DNA from 3 places in the Dactylosporangium cerinum genome. Region 1 is predicted to be linked to each of the others. Evidence: riboswitches for the same ligand, from Rfam matches in the RefSeq annotation. Region 1 holds a riboswitch; each other region holds the start of a gene.
The links. A riboswitch is a leader RNA that binds a small molecule or an ion and turns the genes downstream of it on or off. The one in region 1 is predicted to bind ZMP and ZTP.
Positions count from the first base shown of each region.

Region 1 (6,429 bases):
CCGGGATCTCGGCGTACGGGTAGCCGTGCGGGTCGTGGACGAGGACCCGCACGTCGTCGACGTCGAGGACGACGACGAAGTGATCGGCACCGATCGGGCCGGTCATCTCGGGCTGGTGGTGCAGGTACCCCATCTCCAGCGGGCCCACCCACACCGGCCCCCGGGACGCGGCGGCCCGGAGCCGGGCGAGCGCGTCGCCGGCGGCGCCGCCGTGCTGCACGGCCGAGGTCCAGCCGATCGCCGCGAGGGCCCGGTCACAGCCGATGCCGGGATTCCAGCCGTACGCGTCGAAGAACGGTTGCGTGCCGCCGACGAGCTGCATGCCGAACGGCCCGCCGGTGGTGACCTCGATGACCGCGGTCGACGGACCGCGCGGGCCCAGCAGCATCGCGAACGAGTTGGCGTAGCAGTACGGTCCGTTGCCCACGTAGGCCAGATGACGCACGGAGAAGTCCTCGCATTCAGCGTGAGACCGGGTACGCGACGTCGAAACGCGCCGCCCCGGTGCCTGGATAGAGCTCGTACGGCCGGCCGGTGCACGTCACGCCGGGCCGCTGGTCCGTCCACGCCTCGACGGCGTCGTACACCCGCAGAATCAGCGGGTAGTCCTCCAGCGGCGCGGGCACCGGCAGGTACGCCTCGGTGTGCGCCGGCACCAGCCGGATGTACAGGTCGCCGGCCGGCTCGGCGGTGCCCTCGTAGGCGATCGCCACCTCGACCGTCGCCTCGCTCTCCGGGGTGACGAGGTCCCCGAAGCCGACCCGCATCGGGCCGTCGGGCGGCAGCCCCGAGTCGCGCAGGTGCGCGCGGATGTCGTGCTGGGCGGTGCGGATCAGGTCCGGCAGGGCAACGGTGTCGACCTGCCGGCTGCGGCAGACGACCTTGGTCGCCGGGACGTCCCGCAGCCGGACCGCCCCGATGAGGGTGACGTCCTCGCAGGAACGATCGATGGCCTCCACCACGGCGGCGCGTTCGTCGAGCCGGTCGCGCTCACTGCGCAACCACCCCCGTAGCTCGAGCGCCCGCGCCTGCGGGGCGAGGTCGACGAGAAACGCGATCCGCGCGAGGGGCACACCGAGCCCGCGGAGCCGGCCGATGAGCCGGGCCCTCGGGAGCTGATCCGGTCGGTAATACCGGTAGCCGCTGCCCGGGTCGACCCGGGCGGGCACGAGCAGGCCCTGCTCCGCATACAGGCGCAGGGCCTTCGGCGACAGCCGCGCCGCCGCCCCGAACTCCCCCGCCAGCAGGTGTTTCCCGTCCACAACCCCGAGTCTGCGGCACGCCCTTGGGGCAGGGTCAAGGTCAGCCGATGTACGCGAGCGCGAAGCCGACCGTGGGGATGCCGAACAGCACCGACAGCACGGCCATTCTGGTGATGGTGGGCCGCCGGGTCAGGATCGCGTAGCCGGCCAGGAGCACCGGGGTCATCAGCAGCTGCGGCACGAGCGTCGAGCGCGGCACCAGCACGTCGAGCCACGCGCACCCGACCGAGAACGCGAGGGCGGCACCCCACAGCGCGACGCCGAGCCGGTGCGCGAACCGCGGCCCGAACCGCACGGCGAACGTGGTGTCGCCGGCGCCGGTGTCGGCGGCGAGGTCGGTGACGGTCGTCGGGACGTACAGGGCGGCGGCGAACAGCAGGCCGATCAGCCCGAACTGCCACGGGAACTCCCACGGCGGGCGGGTGATCGCCCAGCCCGCGGCCGGCGACACCACCCCGACGACGAGCGCGTTGACCGCGACGTCCCAGCCCGGCCGGGTCTTCAAGCGCAGCGGCGGCACGCTGTACGCCCAGCCGAGCAGCAGCACGCCGGCCACGCCCAGCACGAACAGCGGCCCCACGTACAGCGCGGCGGCGACGGCGGTGAGCGCGATCCACCGGTACCACATCCGCAAACGCTTCGCGGAGACCGCTCCGGTGACCAGTGGTGCCGTCGACTTGCGCGGGTTGGCCCGGTCGCTGCGCAGGTCCTGCAGGTCGTTCTGGGCGAGGACCGCGCCCCAGATCAGCGGGCCGAGGACGAGCAGGGCGACCAGGGCCCGCGGCACGTCGGCGCGGTCCGGCAGCCACGCGTGGCCGGCCAGGACCGTGCCGAGGTAGGCGGGCACCCAGGACACCGGCCAGAACCACGGCCGGGACACCGCGACGAGCACTGCGGTCGGACGTTCCAACACCGCCGTCATACCTGCATCATCGTCCTGGTCCGCTGTGCCCGCACTGAGAGCCGCGTCATGGACGCCCGTCACTCGCCGCGTCTGGACGCGGCTCAGTCCAGCAGCGGCTCCGCCCAGGCCGCGTGGGTGAACTGCCACGCCCCGGCAATGCTCTGCCGGACCCGCCGGTCGTGCCGGATGGTGTACCGCAGACCCTCGATCTCCACGACGCCACACTCCGGCCCCGGCTGGTCGAGCACGGCGGACTCGACGGTCACCGGCCAGCCCGCCTTGCTTGCCTTGTGCTGCCAGACCTCGAACGCCCGCTGCTTGCCGTTCTCCTCGCTCACCTTCGCGATGATCTCCACCGGATCGATCCGTGCCATGCCTGCCCCCTGCGGGAAAAGTGTCTCGGACTGCGTCACCGTAGCCGGAAGCCGGCGCCCGCCGCGGCTGCATCCGACGGCGATCCGCCATGATGGGCGGGTGGAGTACGAGCCGTTCCGGGGTGAGTTGATCGCGTACTGCTACCGGATGCTGGGCTCGTTCCACGACGCCGAGGACCTGGCGCAGGAGACGATGCTGCGCGCGTGGAAGGCCCGCGACTCCTACGACAGCAGCCGGGCGTCGGTGCGCACCTGGCTGTACCGGATCGCCACCAACGCCTGCCTGACGGCGCTGGCGGGACGGGCCCGGCGGCCGCTGCCGTCGGGGTTGGGCGCGCCCGCCGACGATCTGGAGGCGCCGCTCACCCCGGCGTTCGACGTCGCGTGGCTGCAGCCGTTCCCGGACGCCCGGGTGGACCTGCAGGTGCGCACCGACCTGCGGCTCGCGCTGGTGGCGGCCGTGCAGTTCCTGCCGCCCCGCCAGCGCGCCGTGCTGCTGCTGCGCGACGTGCTCGACTTCAGCGCCGCCGAGGTCGCCGGGCACCTGGACACCACGGTCCCGGCCGTCAACAGCGCGCTGCAACGGGCCCGCGCCGCGCTCGCCGGCATCGGCGGGATCGACGAGGTCACCGAGCCCGACGACCCGGCGACCCGCGCGGTCATCGACCGGTATGCGCGGGCGTTCGTGGCGGCCGACGTGCCGGCGCTGGTCCGCCTGCTCGCCGACGACGCGATCCTGGAGATGCCGCCGGTGCCGTTGTGGTACCGCGGCCGCGACGACTACGGCCGGTTCATGGACCGCGTGTTCCGGATCCGTGGCACCGGGTGGGCCGTCCAGCACCTCACGGCCAACGGGCAGCCGGCGCTCGCCGCGTACGCCCCGCAGCCCGAGGGCGGGTTCCAGGCGCACACGCTGCAGGTCTTCAGCGTCGCCGGCGGCCGGGTGGCGCGCACCGTCGTGTTCGCCGACCCGGCCGTGTTCGAGCTGTTCGAGCTGCCCGCCCAGATTTCCGCCGACGATTTCCGCCGGCTGCGATGAGTTCCGGCGGCGCCGCTGGTACGTACCGGCGAGCACCGACCGAAAGGACATCATCGTGAGCGTCATCGTCATCGAGTTCATCACCGTGGACGGCATCGTGTCCGACCCCGACGGCAGGGACGGCACACCGACCGGCGGCTGGGCGTTCCGGCACGGACCCGCCACGGTCGCGGGTGACAAGTTCCACCTCGGCAGCACCCTTGACGACGGAGCCCTGCTGCTGGGCCGCACCACCTGGCAGGCCTTCTCGAAGCTGTGGCCGCACCGCGACACCCCGTTCGCGGCCCGGATGAACGCCGTGCCGAAGCTGGTCGTCTCGAACACCCTGTCGGACGTCTCGGCTTGGGCGAACTCGTCCGTCGTCGACGGCGACCTCATCGACACGGTCAAGCGGGCCGAGCGGGACCTGGTCGTCGCCGGCAGCCTCAGCGTCGTGCACGCGCTGCTGGCCGAGGACCTGATCGACGAGTACCGGCTCCTGACCTTCCCCACCATCGCCGGCACCGGGCGGCGGCTGTTCCCCGAGTGCGCGCCCGCCTACCTGGAATGCCGGTCATCCGAACACCTCGGCGACACGGTCCTGAGCCGCTACCACCGGGCGGCGCCGGCGACCGGTTGACGCTTCAGGCCAACGGGATTCGGTACGCTGTCCTCGGCCGGGTACTGGCGAGGGTGGAGCACCACCGGGGACCCGGCCGGATCGAGGGTGTGGCGCCGACCGCCTGGGTGCCTCCGGAAGCAGACTTCTGCGATTCGGAGGCGGCATGGAACTGCGCTATGGCATGAACCCGCACCAGACGGCGGCGACCGCGGTGCCGATCGAGCCCGAGCGGCAACCGTTGCGGATGGTGCACGGGCAACCGTCGTACATCAACGTCCTGGATGCCGCCGGGGCGTGGCAGCTGGTACGGGAGGCCGCCGCGGCGCTCGGGCGACCCGTCGCGGCGTCGTTCAAGCACGTGTCACCGGCCGGCGCCGCGACCGCGGGTCGCCTCGATGACGTCATGGCGCACACGTACCAGCTGGATCCGGGCCAGACCGGGGAACTGACCAGTGCATACGTGCGGGCGAGGGACGCCGATCCGAAGAGTTCCTACGGCGACTTCGTCGCGGTGTCCGGGCCCGTCGACGCGGAGCTGGCCGACCTGCTGCGGCGGGTCGTGTCCGACGGCATCGTCGCACCCGGGTTCGAGCCGGGGGTGGTGGCGACCCTCGCCGCGAAGAAGGGCGGCCGGTTCCTCGTCGTGGAGGCCGACCCGGCGTTCGAGCCGCCGGCGGTGGAGACCCGCGACGTCTACGGGCTGCGCCTCACCCAGCCCCGCGACGCCGCGCCGCTGACCCGGGCGCTGCTCGGCGACCCGCGACTGCCCGCCGTGGCCGTCGACGACCTGCTGCTCGGCCTCGTCGTGGTCCGGTACACCCAGTCGAACTCGGTGGCGTATCTGCGCGACGGGATGGCCCTGGGGATCGGCGCCGGGCAGCAGTCCCGGGTCGACTGCACCCGACTCGCCGGCGCCAAGGTGTCCACCTGGTGGCTGCGCCGCCACCCGTCGTGCCAGGCCCTGGCAGCCGGGGCGAAGGTGCAGGACCGCGTCGCGGCGCAGCTCCGCCGGGTCGGGGCCATTCCCGACCCGGCGGCGTGGCTGCGGGACCTCGACGGGGTCGCGTTCGTGTCGGACGGTGCGCTGCCGTTCCCCGACAACGTCGAGGAGGCCGCCCGGCACGGCGTGCGGTACATCGCCGAGCCGGGCGACTCGATCCGCTCGACCTCGGTCCTCGATGCGTGCGAACGGCTGGGCGTCACGCACGTGCGCACCGGCGTGCGCCTGTTCCGGCACTGACGCAGCCGGCGAAGCGGTCAGCCCTGCTGGATCCGCACGGTGTTGCCGGACGGGTCGCGGAACGCCGAGTCGCGCGGGCCCCACGGCCGCTCGATCGGCTCCTGCAGCACCTCGGCGCCAGAGGCCCGGACCCGCTCGAACGCCGTGTCGAGGTCGTCGGTGCTGAGGACGATCATCGGCAGGACGCCCTTGGACAGCAGCTCCTGCAGGGCGTCGCCGTCGGCCTCGGTGCGACCGGCGTGCGGCAGCGACAGCACGAACTGCAGCCCGTTCTGGTCCTTGCCGCCCAGCGTGACCCAGCGGGCCGCACCCTCGCCGATGTCGTTCTGCACCTCGAGCCCGAGCGCGTCCCGGTAGAAGGCGAGCGACGCATCCCAGTCGCTCACGGTGATGTGGTGGTACTTGAGTGCCAGCAGTTCGTTTTCCATGCCCGTAACCCTAGGAACGCCCAGGTCCGGGCCGCTTCTTGATTCCTGACCGGATTCCTGGCTGCATCCTTGCCCGGTTCGCAGGCCCCGGTTAGGTGGCCGCGCTCCGGGCCACCGCGGCGGCCCGGACGGTGGGGGTCAGGGCGGTCGCGATCACCGCATATCCCGCGCTGGACGGGTGGAAGCGGTCCGGGCTGAACAGGGCGGGCTCCGCGGCGAACGCGGCCGCGCTCCGGCCGATGTCGGCGATGTGGGCGCCCGCGGTGCGCGCCGCCTGGGTCTGGGCCTGCTGCAGCGCGTGGCTGCCGGCGCGGACGGCCGCCCGCAGCTGCGGCGGCACCCACGGGATGACGCTCAGGTCGGGTGCGGGCGCGACCACGACCTCGGCGCCGGCGGCACGCAGGGCGCGGACCGCGGCCCCGAGCAGCGCCGCGGCCCGCTGCGCCGGGACGAGGTGGGTGAGGTCGTTGGCGCCGACGATGATGAGCGCCAGGTCCGGCGTCGCGGCCGTCGCCCGGCGGACCTGCTCCGCGAGGCCCTGGCTGTCGGCGCCGGGCACCGCGAAGACCCGCACCTGCGTC
Region 1 covers NZ_JBHSIU010000041.1:209,856-216,284, forward strand. Annotated here, with positions in the region: gene ACFPIJ_RS29970 (hypothetical protein) at 1-445, opposite strand, end outside; gene ACFPIJ_RS29975 (MerR family transcriptional regulator) at 462-1,262, opposite strand; gene ACFPIJ_RS29980 (UbiA prenyltransferase family protein) at 1,303-2,184, opposite strand; gene ACFPIJ_RS29985 (hypothetical protein) at 2,268-2,540, opposite strand; gene ACFPIJ_RS29990 (RNA polymerase subunit sigma-70) at 2,641-3,579, shown strand; gene ACFPIJ_RS29995 (dihydrofolate reductase family protein) at 3,635-4,198, shown strand; ZMP/ZTP riboswitch at 4,229-4,314, shown strand; gene ACFPIJ_RS30000 (phosphoribosylaminoimidazolecarboxamide formyltransferase) at 4,344-5,420, shown strand; gene ACFPIJ_RS30005 (VOC family protein) at 5,438-5,848, opposite strand; gene ACFPIJ_RS30010 (GDSL-type esterase/lipase family protein) at 5,940-6,429, opposite strand, start outside.

Region 2 (6,429 bases), on a different contig from region 1:
GATGGCGTCTCGGGCACGAGCCGACCCTAGCCGAACCGGGCCCCGGTGTCCGCACCCTGTGGACAGTGCACCCATCGGGACCTTCATCCACAGGCACTCAGGCCTCCTACCACGTGGTTTCACGTGAAACGGCGAGCCTGTGGATAACCCCTGTGGATAAAGTGCGCCCAGAGCCATCCTGAGAGCAAAACGAAACGGCCGGACTTTGACCGTCCGGCCGTTCTGATTCGCCTTTTTTCGCCTTGGTACGACCAGCGAGCGCCTACTGCTCCCGCTGACCCCTCTGGTCAACGCCGATGATGCCCACGATGCGCTCCAGATCGTCAACGGTCGCGAACTCGATCGTGATCCGTCCCTTGCGCTGACCGATGTCGACCTTGACCCGGGTGTCGAACCGATCCGAGAGCCGGTCCGCCAGATCCGACAGCGCGGGCGCGTGCGGCTTGGCGCGTCGCTGCGGGGGAGCCTTCTTCGTCGCGCTGCCCTCCGACACCGCGAGCGACACCATCTCCTCCGTGGCCCGGACCGACAGCCCTTCGGCGACGATCCGGTGCGCGAGCGTCTCCTGCTCCTCGGAGTTGTCGAGCCCGAGCAGCGCGCGGGCGTGCCCGGCGGACAGCACCCCCGCCGCTACCCGACGCTGGACGGGTGCGGGGAGGTTCAGCAGCCGGATCGTGTTGGAGATCTGCGGCCGGCTCCGGCCGATCCGCCGGGCCAGCTCCTCGTGCGTCGCACCGAACTCCTCGAGGAGTTGCTGATACGCCGCCGCCTCTTCCAGAGGGTTGAGGTTGGCGCGGTGAATGTTCTCGAGGAGCGCGTCGCGGAGCATCGCATCGTCGCGCGTCTCGCGGACGATCGCCGGAATGACGTCCTTGCCGAGCGCCTGGGCGGCACGCCACCGACGCTCGCCCATGACGAGCTCGTACTTCTTCGTCGCGCCCGCGTCGGCCTCGTCGCCGCCGGCCTCCACCGGCTCGGGAAGCTCACGGACGACGATCGGCTGCAGGAACCCGACCTCCTGGATCGAGGTCTTCAGTTCTTCGATCGCCTCGTCGTCGAAGACCTGCCGTGGCTGCTTCGGGTTCGGGACGATCGAGGTCACCGAGATCTCGGCGAAGCGTGCGCCGGGGACCGGGGCGAGCTGCTCGACCGGAGCCGCGACTACGCCGTTCGTGGGGGTGTCCGTCGCGGCCGGGGGAGTCGCCAGCGCGGTGGCGGTGCCGCTCGCCGCGTTCTCGGCCGGCGCGGCGGTGGGGATGAGAGCGCCGAGCCCCCGCCCGAGACCTCCACGTCGGTTGGACTTCATGCCACTCCTCCCACCTGCGCGTCATGCGCACCGCGCAGCGCGATCTCCTGCGCCGCCTCGAAGTAGCTCACCGCACCGCGGGAGCCCGGGTCGTACGTCATCACCGACTGGCTGTAGCTCGGCGCCTCCGACACCCGCACGTTGCGGGGGATGACCGCGTTCAGGCACTTCGGCCCGAAGTGGTTCCGCACGTCCTGCTCGACGAGGTCGGCCAGTCGGGTGCGCCGGTCGTACATCGTCAACAGCACCGTCGAGATGTCGAGCTTCGGGTTCAGGTGCGACCGGACGAGCTCGATGTTGTTCGTGAGGGCCTGCACACCCTCCAGCGCGTAGTACTCGCACTGGATCGGGATCAGCACTTCCTCCGCAGCAACGAGCGCGTTGACCGTGAGCAGGCCCAGCGACGGCGGGCAGTCGATGAAGATGTAGTCGTAGTCGCTCCCGCCGGCCTCGATGGCCCGCTTGAGGCGTGACTCGCGGGCGACGACCGAGACCAGCTCGATCTCGGCGCCGGCGAGGTCGATCGTCGCGGGGACGGCCCACAGGTTCGGGATGCCCTCGACCTGCTGGGTCACCGCATCGAGGGGGGCACCGTCGATCAGGCAGTCGTAGACGTCCGGCACCCCGGAGTGGTGCGGGACGTTGAGCCCGGTGGAGGCGTTGCCCTGCGGGTCGAGGTCGATCACCAGGACGCGGTTGCCGTGCAGCGCCAGGGCGACGGCGATGTTGACCGCCGTGGTGGTCTTACCCACCCCGCCCTTCTGGTTCGCTACGCACATCGTGCGCCGCCGTGGTGGGCGGGGCATAGTGATCTCCCCGCTCGGGTTGAGGATCTCCACGGCGCGCTTGGCCTCCTGTGCGAGCGGGGGGTCTTCGGTTTCACGTGAAACGTACGCGTCAGTCATTGCGCCCTCGGTATCCGCGGTGACGACGGACGGGTGTGGTCGGGGAGACGGAGTGCTCCGTCGCTCTGACCTCATGTCGGCTCTCGTCTCGGCTTTCGCTTCGTCTGCAGCGGATTGTGAATCGGCTTTGGGCACGACCGGTTTTCCGCCCCGGCCGTAAACAGTACCGGTAGATGTGCGATCGACCTGCCCGCTGACGTGAAACTCCACCGTGCCGCCGCGTGTCGTACTGGACGGGTTCTCGGCGCGGGGCTGAGGAACGGGCCGAGCCGGCGGGCGGACCCCCCAGCCCTCCATTCCCTCGGCGCTGCGAGTCTCCGCCTCTGCTCTCGAATCAGTCCCCGGCCCCCGTGTTTCACGTGAAACATGAGGACTGGCATCGCCGTAGTCCGGGCTATCACCGCTGTCGCGCACCATGTCAGTCCCGTCCCGCTCGGAAAGATGTGCACTGTCGGCCGTCAGCGACGCGGTGCCCACCTCCGGAGCACCGCCCGACATGAAGTCTTGATTGGCCGCGGTGACCGGCGCCGGGAACGCAAGAACGGCGCGCGGCCAGCCTACGGCGCACAGGCGACCTGAGCTATGGCTCATCGGCGCGTCGTCAGGCTTGTCACTCTCACCTGGCCCCAGAAAGACCAAAAAGCCGTCGACTCGGCGGAGAAGACCGCCGAGTCGCTTCGCCGGCGCCATCGGCCAGCCGCTGCCACAGTTTCTGATGTCCATCGTCGAACCCCCGCGTTCCCCGTGTCCGGGGACGCTCGGCCCGCCCCCGGTTTACCGCCCGCGCTTGCCCTTCCGGCGTTGCGCGATTTCTCGTTCCCGCACGATCTCGACGACCGTCGTCGGCTCGGCGAGGACGGTGTCCCCGCACAGGCGTACCGACGCCGCACCCGCACCAAGCCGGCTCAGGGTCTCCGCATGCTCGGCGATCTCGGCCGCAGCGGAGGCTCCCTTGAGCGCGAGCAGTCGCCCACCGACGGCGGTGAGGGGAAGACACCAACCGGCAAGCCGGTCCAGCGGTGCGACTGCTCTGGCGGTGACGACATCGGCGAGGGGGAGCTTCCCGACGCACTCCTCGGCCCGCGCCCGGACCACTGTGGTCCGCTCGAGGCCGAGCGCCGTCACCGCTTCGGAAAGGAACGCGGTACGTCGTGCGAGCGGCTCGACCAACGTGACAACCAGGTCGGGACGAGCCACTGCCAGCACCATACCGGGCAGCCCGGCGCCGGAGCCGACGTCAACGACCGTGGCGTCCGACTGAATCAGATCGCCGAGGACGGCGCAGTTGAGGAGGTGGCGTTCCCAGATCCGAGGCGCCTCGCGCGGCCCGATCAGCCCTCTGATCACCCCGTCGGTGACGAGCAACTGAGCGAACCGCTCAGCCAACGGAAGCCGGTCTCCGAACACCTTCTCGGCAGCCGGCAACACCTCGAGCGGAACAGCACCATCCATGCACTCAAGCAAATCACGCCCACCCCGCCCGCCGGGCCGCCGGGCTCGGGGGGAGCGCCGTGCCTCTCAGGGGGAGCACTGTGCACAAGGTCTCGGGCCGCGACTGGTGCGCGGCCCGAGACCGATGTTTCACGTGAAACGGCACTCAGCGACAGCGCCGGCGATGGCGATGGCGATGGCGATGGCGCCGCGGGGCTTCACGAGCGTCGCGGGTTCACCTGTTCGCGGGGTTCACGTGTTCACGTGGAACGGAGCTCGGCGGCCGCGACAGCGTTGCGGAAGAGCATGGCGACGGTGGTGGGGCCGACGCCTCCGACCCGCGGGGTGATGGCGCCCGCAACGGCGGCGCAGGACTCATCCACGTCGGGCAGCAGCCGGCGACCTTCGTAACGGACACCGCCACCGATGACGACAGCGCCGGGCTTCACGTGGTCCGGCTGGATGATGCCGGGAACGCCGGCAGCGGCGATGAGAATGTCGGCTCGCTGGGTGTACCGCGGCCAGTCCGCAACACCGGTGTGAACCACGGTGACGGCGGCGTTGGCGGTCGGGCGCTTCTGCGAGAGCAGCATCGCGAGCGGCCGGCCGAGCGTCGCACCGCGGCCGAGGATCACGACCTCCCTGCCGCTCACGGGAATCTCGTAGTGCGCGAGGAGCGCCTCGATGCCGGCGGGCGTGCAGGGGAGTGGCCCGGGCATCCCCGCGGCGAGACGCCCGAGGTTCAGCGGGTGCATGCCGTCGACGTCCATGTCCGGGTCGACCCGCTGCAACGCCGTGTCGTAGTCGATGTGCCGCGGCGTCGGGTACTGGATCAGCAACCCGTGCACATCGGGGTCCGCGTTGAACCGGTCGATCACGGCGTGCAGGGCGTCCTGCGTAGCGTCGGCGGGCAGGTGCTCATGCGGCGACGCGAACCCGAGCTCCGCGGCCTGGCGCTGTTTGATGCGGATGTACCCCGCGCTCGCATCGTCATCGCCGACAAGAATCGTCGCGAGCGACGGGACAACGCCCCGCTCGCGCAGCTTTGCGACCCGGGTCGCAACGTCGGCCAGGATCTGCTCGGCGACGGGAGCGCCGGGCAGAAGAACAGCAGTGGTCGTGGACATAAGACTCCTCGACGTGAGGACCCAGGCGGTCGACCCTCACAACCCGAGCTCCCCGATGGTCCGTCCCATCCCGGTGCCGCCAGTCGCGTCTTCGCCCATTGTCCCCGATCCCCGGACCGTGCGCCCACGCGGGGACAAAGCCCAGGCAACCGAATCGGAGCACCGCGCCACGAGGTTCAAGCGGCCGCCTTCCCTCGCCCGGGTTCAGCGGCCGTCGATCACGTCCACGCATCACCCCGTGCCCAGCGACCGTTCCGCACCTTCGATCACGACCACCTCGATCGAAGACGCCCCACGGCCACCCGGACGACCAGCCCACGACCTCGATCACACGACCACCGGCATCGGTAGTGCCGGACCTGGCGCCGGGCATGCGGCGCTGTTGCCGGATTCCCACAACCCGAAGGATCCACGGGCACCCGACCCCGGAAGTCATTCCGACTGTCGCGGCCACCACCCTGCCGGACACCGTCCTTCACAGATCAAAGTCGCGGACCGAGCACATGGCCGGGCAGGTTGAACAGCACCGAGGAAGCCGCGTGGCCGAAGTGGTCCGCTTCAAGGAGCAGGTGCACCACTCCACAATCACGACTGCCGGACAGGAACCCAGCGGGCGGACATCTGCCGGCGGACACGACCAAGGTCTTGTCGAGCGGTTGCCGCATGCGCGGTGCCCGATCCGGAGCTGCCGAGGTTTGCATCAGGCTCGTTGCCCGCGTGCCGCGCCGGGGGAGCGGACCTCCCCGGTGATCAAAATCGCCGACCGGCTGTCCACGGCGGTTTCAGGATCTGGTTGCGACACCGCTGGTGAGGAACTCGTTGAGTTTCTCGGCGGGGGTTCATCTTCGCGGTCAGCTGGGCGATGACGTGTTCGCTGACGCGGCTGTCGGGCAGCGCGACGAGGAGCACGAACCGGGTCGCGCGTCCCACCAGGGTCGCGATCGCTGTCTCCCCGTTCCTGCCGATGAGCAGGTCACCCTCGCAATGACCCGGCACCGCCCGGTCCTCGGCCTCGGCCGGCCGGTCGCTGATGCTCAAGCGGTGTAGCGCAGCAGCTTCACCCAACGTTCGACAGCACCCGGAGTGGACGATCACCCCGGCGATCAAGCCACACGCCGACCAGGCGGACGAGCAGGACCGTCGCCGTCTGACGTTCCACCGGTTGATCGCAGTCGCCCCACGGCCGCCCGGGCGACCAAGCCCACGACTTCGATCTGCAAAGCTTCAAGACCGGAGTCACGGCGCCAAAGACCTCGACTCTGCACACCATCGAGAGCGCCACCGGCCGGACAGACGAAGGCGGGGCGCCCCCCAAGAGGGACGCCCCGCCAAACGGCAGAACAAAGGCCGACCGCCGTGAGGCGGAAACGACCGTCAGGCGACGGGCCGCACCACGATCCGCCGGGCCGGCTCGACACCTTCCGACTCGCTCTCCACGCCAGGGAGCGCGTTGATCACGTCGTGCACGCACTTACGCTCGAAGGCGCTCATCGGCTCCAGCCGCACGGCCTCGCCGTACTCCTTCACCTTCTCGGCGGCGTTCTTGGCGATCGCGCCGAGCTCCTTGCGGCGCAGCGCCCGGTAGCCGCCGACGTCGAGGAGCAGACGGCTGGGGGAGCCCGTCTGCCGGAAGACCGCGAGGCGGCTCAGCTCCTGCAGC
Region 2 covers NZ_JBHSIU010000070.1:144,107-150,535, reverse strand. Annotated here, with positions in the region: gene ACFPIJ_RS46845 (ParB/RepB/Spo0J family partition protein) at 263-1,306, opposite strand; gene ACFPIJ_RS46840 (AAA family ATPase) at 1,303-2,625, opposite strand; gene rsmG (16S rRNA (guanine(527)-N(7))-methyltransferase RsmG) at 2,986-3,639, opposite strand; gene ACFPIJ_RS46830 (bifunctional 5,10-methylenetetrahydrofolate dehydrogenase/5,10-methenyltetrahydrofolate cyclohydrolase) at 3,903-4,769, opposite strand; ZMP/ZTP riboswitch at 4,782-4,866, opposite strand; partial or broken gene ACFPIJ_RS46825 (IS30 family transposase) at 5,657-5,807, opposite strand; gene ACFPIJ_RS46820 (Jag family protein) at 6,144-6,429, opposite strand, start outside.
Region 2: another riboswitch for ZMP and ZTP. It lies ahead of ACFPIJ_RS46830 (bifunctional 5,10-methylenetetrahydrofolate dehydrogenase/5,10-methenyltetrahydrofolate cyclohydrolase); the one in region 1 lies ahead of ACFPIJ_RS30000 (phosphoribosylaminoimidazolecarboxamide formyltransferase).

Region 3 (6,429 bases), on a different contig from region 1:
CTCGCTGCCCAGCCGCGAGCTCATCGCCGACGCCGTCGAGTACATGGTGCAGGCGCACTGCGCCGACGCCCTCGTGTGCATCTCCAACTGCGACAAGATCACGCCCGGCATGCTGCTCGCTGCCCTCCGCCTCAACATCCCCACCGTCTTCGTCTCCGGCGGCCCTATGGAAGCCGGCAAGACCATCGCGATCGAGGGCGTCGTGCACGCCAAGCTCGACCTCATCGACGCGATGATCGCCTCCGCCAACGAGGCCGTCACCGACGAGCAGCTCGGCGAGATCGAGCGCTCCGCCTGCCCGACCTGCGGCTCGTGCTCCGGCATGTTCACCGCCAACTCGATGAACTGCCTCACCGAGGCGATCGGCCTGGCCCTGCCCGGCAACGGCTCCACCCTCGCCACGCACAGCGCCCGCAAGGCCCTGTTCGAGCGGGCCGGCTCGCTGATCGTCGAGCTGTGCAAGCAGTACTACGAGGGTGATGACGCCTCGGTGCTGCCGCGCGCGATCGCCACCCGGGAGGCGTTCGAGAACGCGGTCGCCCTCGACGTGGCCATGGGCGGCTCGACCAACACCGTCCTGCACCTGCTGGCCGCCGCCCGCGAGGCCGAGGTCGAGTTCAGCGTCTCCGACATCGACGGTATCTCCCGCAAGGTGCCGTGCCTGTCGAAGGTCGCGCCGAACAGCCCGAAGTACCACATGGAGGACGTCCACCGGGCCGGCGGCATCCCCGCGATCCTGGGCGAGCTCAACCGCGCGGGTCTCCTGAACACCGGCGTGCGCAGCGTGCATTCTCCGGATCTGTCCAGCTGGCTCGCGTCCTGGGACATCCGCTCGGGTGCTGCCAGCGAGACGGCGCTCGAGCTGTTCCACGCCGCGCCGGGCGGGGTCCGCACCGTGGAGCCGTTCTCCACGTCCAACCGCTGGGCGACCCTGGACACCGACGCGGCCGAGGGCTGCATCCGTTCCAAGGAGCACGCGTACACGGCCGACGGCGGCCTGGCGATCCTCTTCGGCAACATCGCCCCCGACGGCTGCGTCGTGAAGACCGCCGGCGTGCCGGACGAGAACCTCGTCTTCCACGGCACGGCCCGGGTCTTCGAGTCGCAGGAGTCCGCCGTCGACGGCATCCTCGCCAAGCAGGTCGTCGCCGGTGACGTGGTGGTCATCCGGTACGAAGGACCGAAGGGCGGGCCGGGCATGCAGGAGATGCTCTACCCGACGTCGTTCCTGAAGGGCCGTGGCCTCGGCCGGGCCTGCGCGCTCATCACCGACGGCCGGTTCTCCGGCGGCACCTCCGGCCTGTCCATCGGACACATCTCCCCGGAGGCGGCCGGCGGCGGGCTGATCGCCCTCGTCGAGGACGGCGACCGGATCGAGATCGACATCCCGCACCGCTCGATCGACCTCGTGGTCGACGAGGACGTGCTGACCGCGCGCCGCGTCGCCCAGGAGAAGCGCGAGCGGCCGTACACGCCGCTGGACCGCACCCGGCCGGTCTCGGCCGCGCTGCGTGCGTACGCCTCGATGGCCACCGCGGCCAGCGACGGCGCCTACCGCAAGGTGCCGTGATGTATCACCCGGGCCACTTCAACCGAAGTGGCCCGGGTTTTCCATGAGCTGGTGGGCTAGCATCGCTGTTGAACCCGCGACTGGCGCATCAAGGTGGAACCGACCACCGGGGAGCTTCCTGCATCGCTGGCACCGCGCGCCTGGGTGCCGCGGTCGGCTTTGCCTTGGGAGCACCCATGCATGTGCCTGCCCTGCCCTCCATCACCTCGTCCGACCCGGACCTCGCGGACCTCATCCAGCGCGAGGCCTCCCGCCAGCACGACACGCTGCGGATGATCGCCTCGGAGAACTACGTCTCCCAGGCCGTCCTCGAGGCCACCGGCACCGTCCTCACCAACAAGTACTCCGAGGGCTACCCGGGCAAGCGTTACTACGAGGGCCAGCGCTTCATCGACCCGATCGAGGAGCTGGCGATCGCCCGCGCCAAGTCGGTCTTCGGCGTCGAGCACGCCAACGTGCAGCCGTACTCCGGCTCCCCCGCGAACCTCGCCGTCTACATGGCCCTGGCCGCCCCCGGCGACACCGTCATGGGCATGGCCCTCCCCATGGGCGGCCACCTCACCCACGGCTGGCCCGTGTCGGCCACCGGCGCCTGGTTCCGGCCCGTGCAGTACACCGTCGGCAGGTCCGACGGCCTCGTCGACTTCGACGAGGTCCGCGACATCGCCCTCCGCGAGCGCCCGAAGCTCATCTTCTGCGGCGGCACGGCCCTGCCCCGCACCATCGACTTCCCGCGCTTCGCCGAGATCGCCCGCGAGGTGGACGCGGTGCTCGTGGCGGACATCGCGCACATCGCCGGCCTCGTCGCGGGCGGTGCGCACCCCTCCCCGGTCGGCCACGCCCCGGTCATCACGACCACCACCCACAAGACGCTCCGCGGCCCGCGCGGCGCGATGCTGCTCTGCTCCTCTGACTTCTCGAAGGCCATCGACAAGGCCGTGTTCCCCGGCCTGCAGGGCGGCCCGCACAACCACACCACCGCGGGCATCGCCGTCGCGCTGCGGGAGGCCGCACAGCCGTCCTTCAGCGTCTACGCCCACCAGATCGTGGCCAACGCCCGCGCGCTGGCGTCCTCGTTGCTGGAGCGCGGCTTCGACCTGGTCTCCGGCGGCACCGACAACCACCTCATCCTGCTCGACCTCACCGGCAAGAACATCGGCGGCAAGCCCGCCGCCCGCGCCCTCGACCGCGCCGGCATCGAGACGAACTACAACACCGTCCCGTATGACACCCGCAAGCCCTTCGACCCGTCCGGCGTGCGCATCGGCACCCCCGCCCTCACCACCCGCGGCCTCACCGAGGCGCAGATGCCCCAGGTCGCCGACTGGATCTCCCGTGCCGTCGACGCCGCCGTGAAGGACGACGACCAGGCCCTGGACACGATCGCCGCCGAGGTCCGCGAGCTGCTGTCCGCGTACCCCATGCCCGGCTGGCACTGACCCCTCCTGCTCGAAGGACGGATCCGGCCGCGAACCTGACCAGATCCGTCCTTCGAGCACCAGCGAGCCGCCGCGCGGGGCGCCGGGTGTGTGGACGCCGGCCCCGCGACGCGCACCAGCACCGCGTGGTGGTGATCGCAGTCGTGCACGGGTTGTGCGGACAGCCGGCTAGCGACTTCGATCACCGGGGAGATCCGCTCCCGGCGCAGAAGCAAGCAGGCGACGAAGCTGATCCAGACCTCGGCGGTGCCGGATCGGGCGCCGGGCCCGCGGGGTTGTTGCTGGATTCCCACGGACCCGAAGGATCCCGGGCACCTGGAGAGGCGACTCGGCACGTCGCCCTGACGACGCAGCGCGACCACCCGAGGCGCGCCAGCGCACCCGATCCCGCCGACCCCGCCACTGGCACGCACCAACCACCGACCCGACCCAGTTCGATCCTGCCGCCACGATCAACGGACGAAACTGGCCATCCACACGACCAGAACCGTCCTTCGATCACCAGCAGGCCGGACACGACCGGCAGAAGAAGCTCGCGAAAAGCACGAAACCGGGCAACAGTCGACAGGCGACTTCTGCACGTTGGCGCCGCCGAACGGGAGCCCGGAGGACCGGGCGTGTCGGTCCGGTCCTTCCTGCGGTGTCCGGGCGGACGGGTTGGCGCCGGGTGCTACTTGCGGCGCAGGAAGCGGCGGGAGCGCTGGTCCGGGTTCTTGGGCTCCTCGTCGAGGTTGAGCTCCAGCGGCGCCACGTCGTCGTCGAACATCATGTCGCGGGCCCGTTGCCGCTGCCCGGGCACTGCGGAGCCGGCCCGCTCCTGCTCGCCGCCACCGCCGCCACCACCGCCCGCCGGAGTGCGGGACGAGATGCGGGACCGGCTGTCCGAGGTGAACTCGCCGCTCGGGTCGCTCTCGTATCCGGACGTGGGGTCGGTCGCCCACGTGGGGCGGCCGGACGTGCCGGCACGTTCGGATGCGCCCGGCCGGGCGGAGGTGTCCGATCGCTCCGAAGGCTCTGACCGACGCCCGCTGTCCCGGCCCGGTCCCGTGGCCACCTCGGAGGCCCAGTCGTCGACGTCTGCCGCGGCGGGGCGGCCGGGCGGGGACGGTGCTGCCTCGGCCGGCTCGCCCTTCCGTCCCTTGCCCGCCTTGGACCGCCCCCACCGGGAACGCTTGCCGCCCGCCGGCTCCTCCGCCGGCGCCTCGTCAACCGTGGCGCGAGCGCTCTGCGCCGCCTCGGCGTCCCACCATGCGGGGCCGTCATCGGCGGGCGCCGCACCCCAGGCCGCCGGTCGCGCCTCGGATTCAGCTCCACGCCGCCCGTCGGCCCGCCCAGCCTCCGCCCCGTCCAGCCGTGACGTGTCCGACCCCGTCCGATCCGACCACGAAGACCCCGCACGCGACTGACCCGCGTCGAACTGGTCCTCGCGGGACCGGTCCTCGTGGGACCGGTCCTCGTGGGACCGGTCCTCGTGGGACCGGTCCTCGCGGGACCGATCCGACCACGACGGCTCAGCGCGGGGCAGGTCCGTGCGGGACTGGCTCAGGCGCGGGGTGGCGGACCACGACCGCACCGCAGGCGGCGGGTCCACCGGCAACGACTCCGACCGGGACCGATCCGACCACGAAGACTCCGCGCCGGGCTGATCGAGGCGGGACGGATCCACGAGCGGGGTGGCCGACCACGAGGACACCGGAGGCGGCGCTTCGGTTGGCGACGGCTCCGCCTGGGGGCCACCCGACCGGGAACGGTCCGACCACGAGGACTCGGTGCGGGGCTGGTCAGCGTCGGCCTGGGCCGGCCACGAGGAATCGGCACGGGATTGCGCCGACCATGAGGAGACCGTGGACGGCGCTTCGGCCGGCGACGGCGCTGACCGGGTCTGCTCCGATCGTGCGGGACTTGACCACGAGGACGTCGGCGAGGGCTCGTCGGCCGGTGACGGATCCGACCACGGCGCGCCGGACCACGACCGGTCCGACCGCGGCGACCACGAGGACGTCGACGGCGGCGGGTCGGTGCGCGACGGATCGGCTGCCGGCGGGTCCCATGAGGTCGCCGGGTGGGCCGGCGGCTCCGGCTCGAACCTCGACCGGCTCGCAGCGGGCTCCGCATCCGCTCCCAACGGGGAGCCGGTCGCGGGGCCGCCGAAGCTGGGCTCGGCCGACACCGGCCAGGCGGCCGACGGGCCGTTGAGGGACGACGCCGTGGAAGAGCCGGACCAGGACCCGGAGGAGGTAGCGGCGTCGAGGCGGGGACCGCCTGAGGTCGGGCTGCCCGAGGTGGGGATCGAGGACGTCGGGACGCCGGACGTGGGCGCGCCGGAGACCGGGGTGTCCGCGGAGGGCTGGCCGGAAGGTCCGAGCTGCTGGCGATCGCGGCGGCGGAGGTTGCGGGCGGTCGGGTCGGCCTCCCAGGAGCGGCGCAGCTCGAGGGGTTCGGCCACGAGCTCGGGCTTGTCGCCGTCGAACAGGCTGCCGGTCCAGGCGGGGCGCTCAGCCGGGCGGCGCGCGGGGCGCTCCCCCGCGCCGGTGCCGAAGCGCCCTGGGTCGGCCGGCGCCCGGCCGGCCCTGTCGCGATCCGGGGCGGCGTCCCGATCGGACGGCGCGCCGTCCGATCCTGATGCCCCGGCGCGGGCCGGTGAACTGCCCGCCCCGAAGGACGGCTCGCGGTCCGACGACCTGCTGCCCGGGTCCGACGTCCAACCCGAGGTGGAGCGGCCGGGGGCGGAGCCGGGCAAGCGGTCGGACGAAGCCGGCGGATCACTGGGGGCCGGGTTGAAGGCCTCCGGGCCGTCCAGGGCGAACCGGAACTGGTCCGGGTCGCTGGCGAGACGGTCGAACTCCGACATAAGGGACGCGAACCGGTCCGGCGGCGACTCCGGCGCGGGGCCCGAATCCGACAAGCCCGACGGCGAACCCGCGAACGAGGACGAAGACGAGGAAGGGGACGGCCACGCAGGCGGCGGGGACACCGGCGGGTGACCGCCGGACGGAGCCGCGAACGGCTCGGCACGCCAGTCCGTGGCGGGGCCGTCGTCGGGGTCGGCGCGGCGCCGGCCGACCCGGGAGGACTCCTCGTCGCGGCCCGACGACCACGGGCGCCGTGAACCGGCCTCGGAGCGGTCGTCGGAGCGGTCGTCGGAGCGGTCGTCGGAGCGGTCGTCGTCCCAGGCGTCCGGAGCGGAGCCGGTGGCGGATTGGCTGCCGAAGTCCTCCAGCGTCAGCCGGTCGTCCCGGGAGGAGGGGCGGTCGGTGGTTGCGGTGGGGTCGGGGTCCGAGTCGGCGGCCCAGGCCGCCAGCTTGTTGGCCGACTCGCTGTCCCAGGAGCCGACCAGCTCACGGGTGGCCCGGGACTCCCACGAGTCGTTGGCGGGCTCGACCGGGTCAGGGGTGCGCCGGTTGCGCCCGAACCGGTCGC
Region 3 covers NZ_JBHSIU010000004.1:485,670-492,098, forward strand. Annotated here, with positions in the region: gene ilvD (dihydroxy-acid dehydratase) at 1-1,570, shown strand, start outside; ZMP/ZTP riboswitch at 1,637-1,723, shown strand; gene ACFPIJ_RS03215 (serine hydroxymethyltransferase) at 1,747-3,009, shown strand; gene ACFPIJ_RS03220 (hypothetical protein) at 3,680-6,429, opposite strand, start outside.
Region 3: another riboswitch for ZMP and ZTP. It lies ahead of ACFPIJ_RS03215 (serine hydroxymethyltransferase); the one in region 1 lies ahead of ACFPIJ_RS30000 (phosphoribosylaminoimidazolecarboxamide formyltransferase).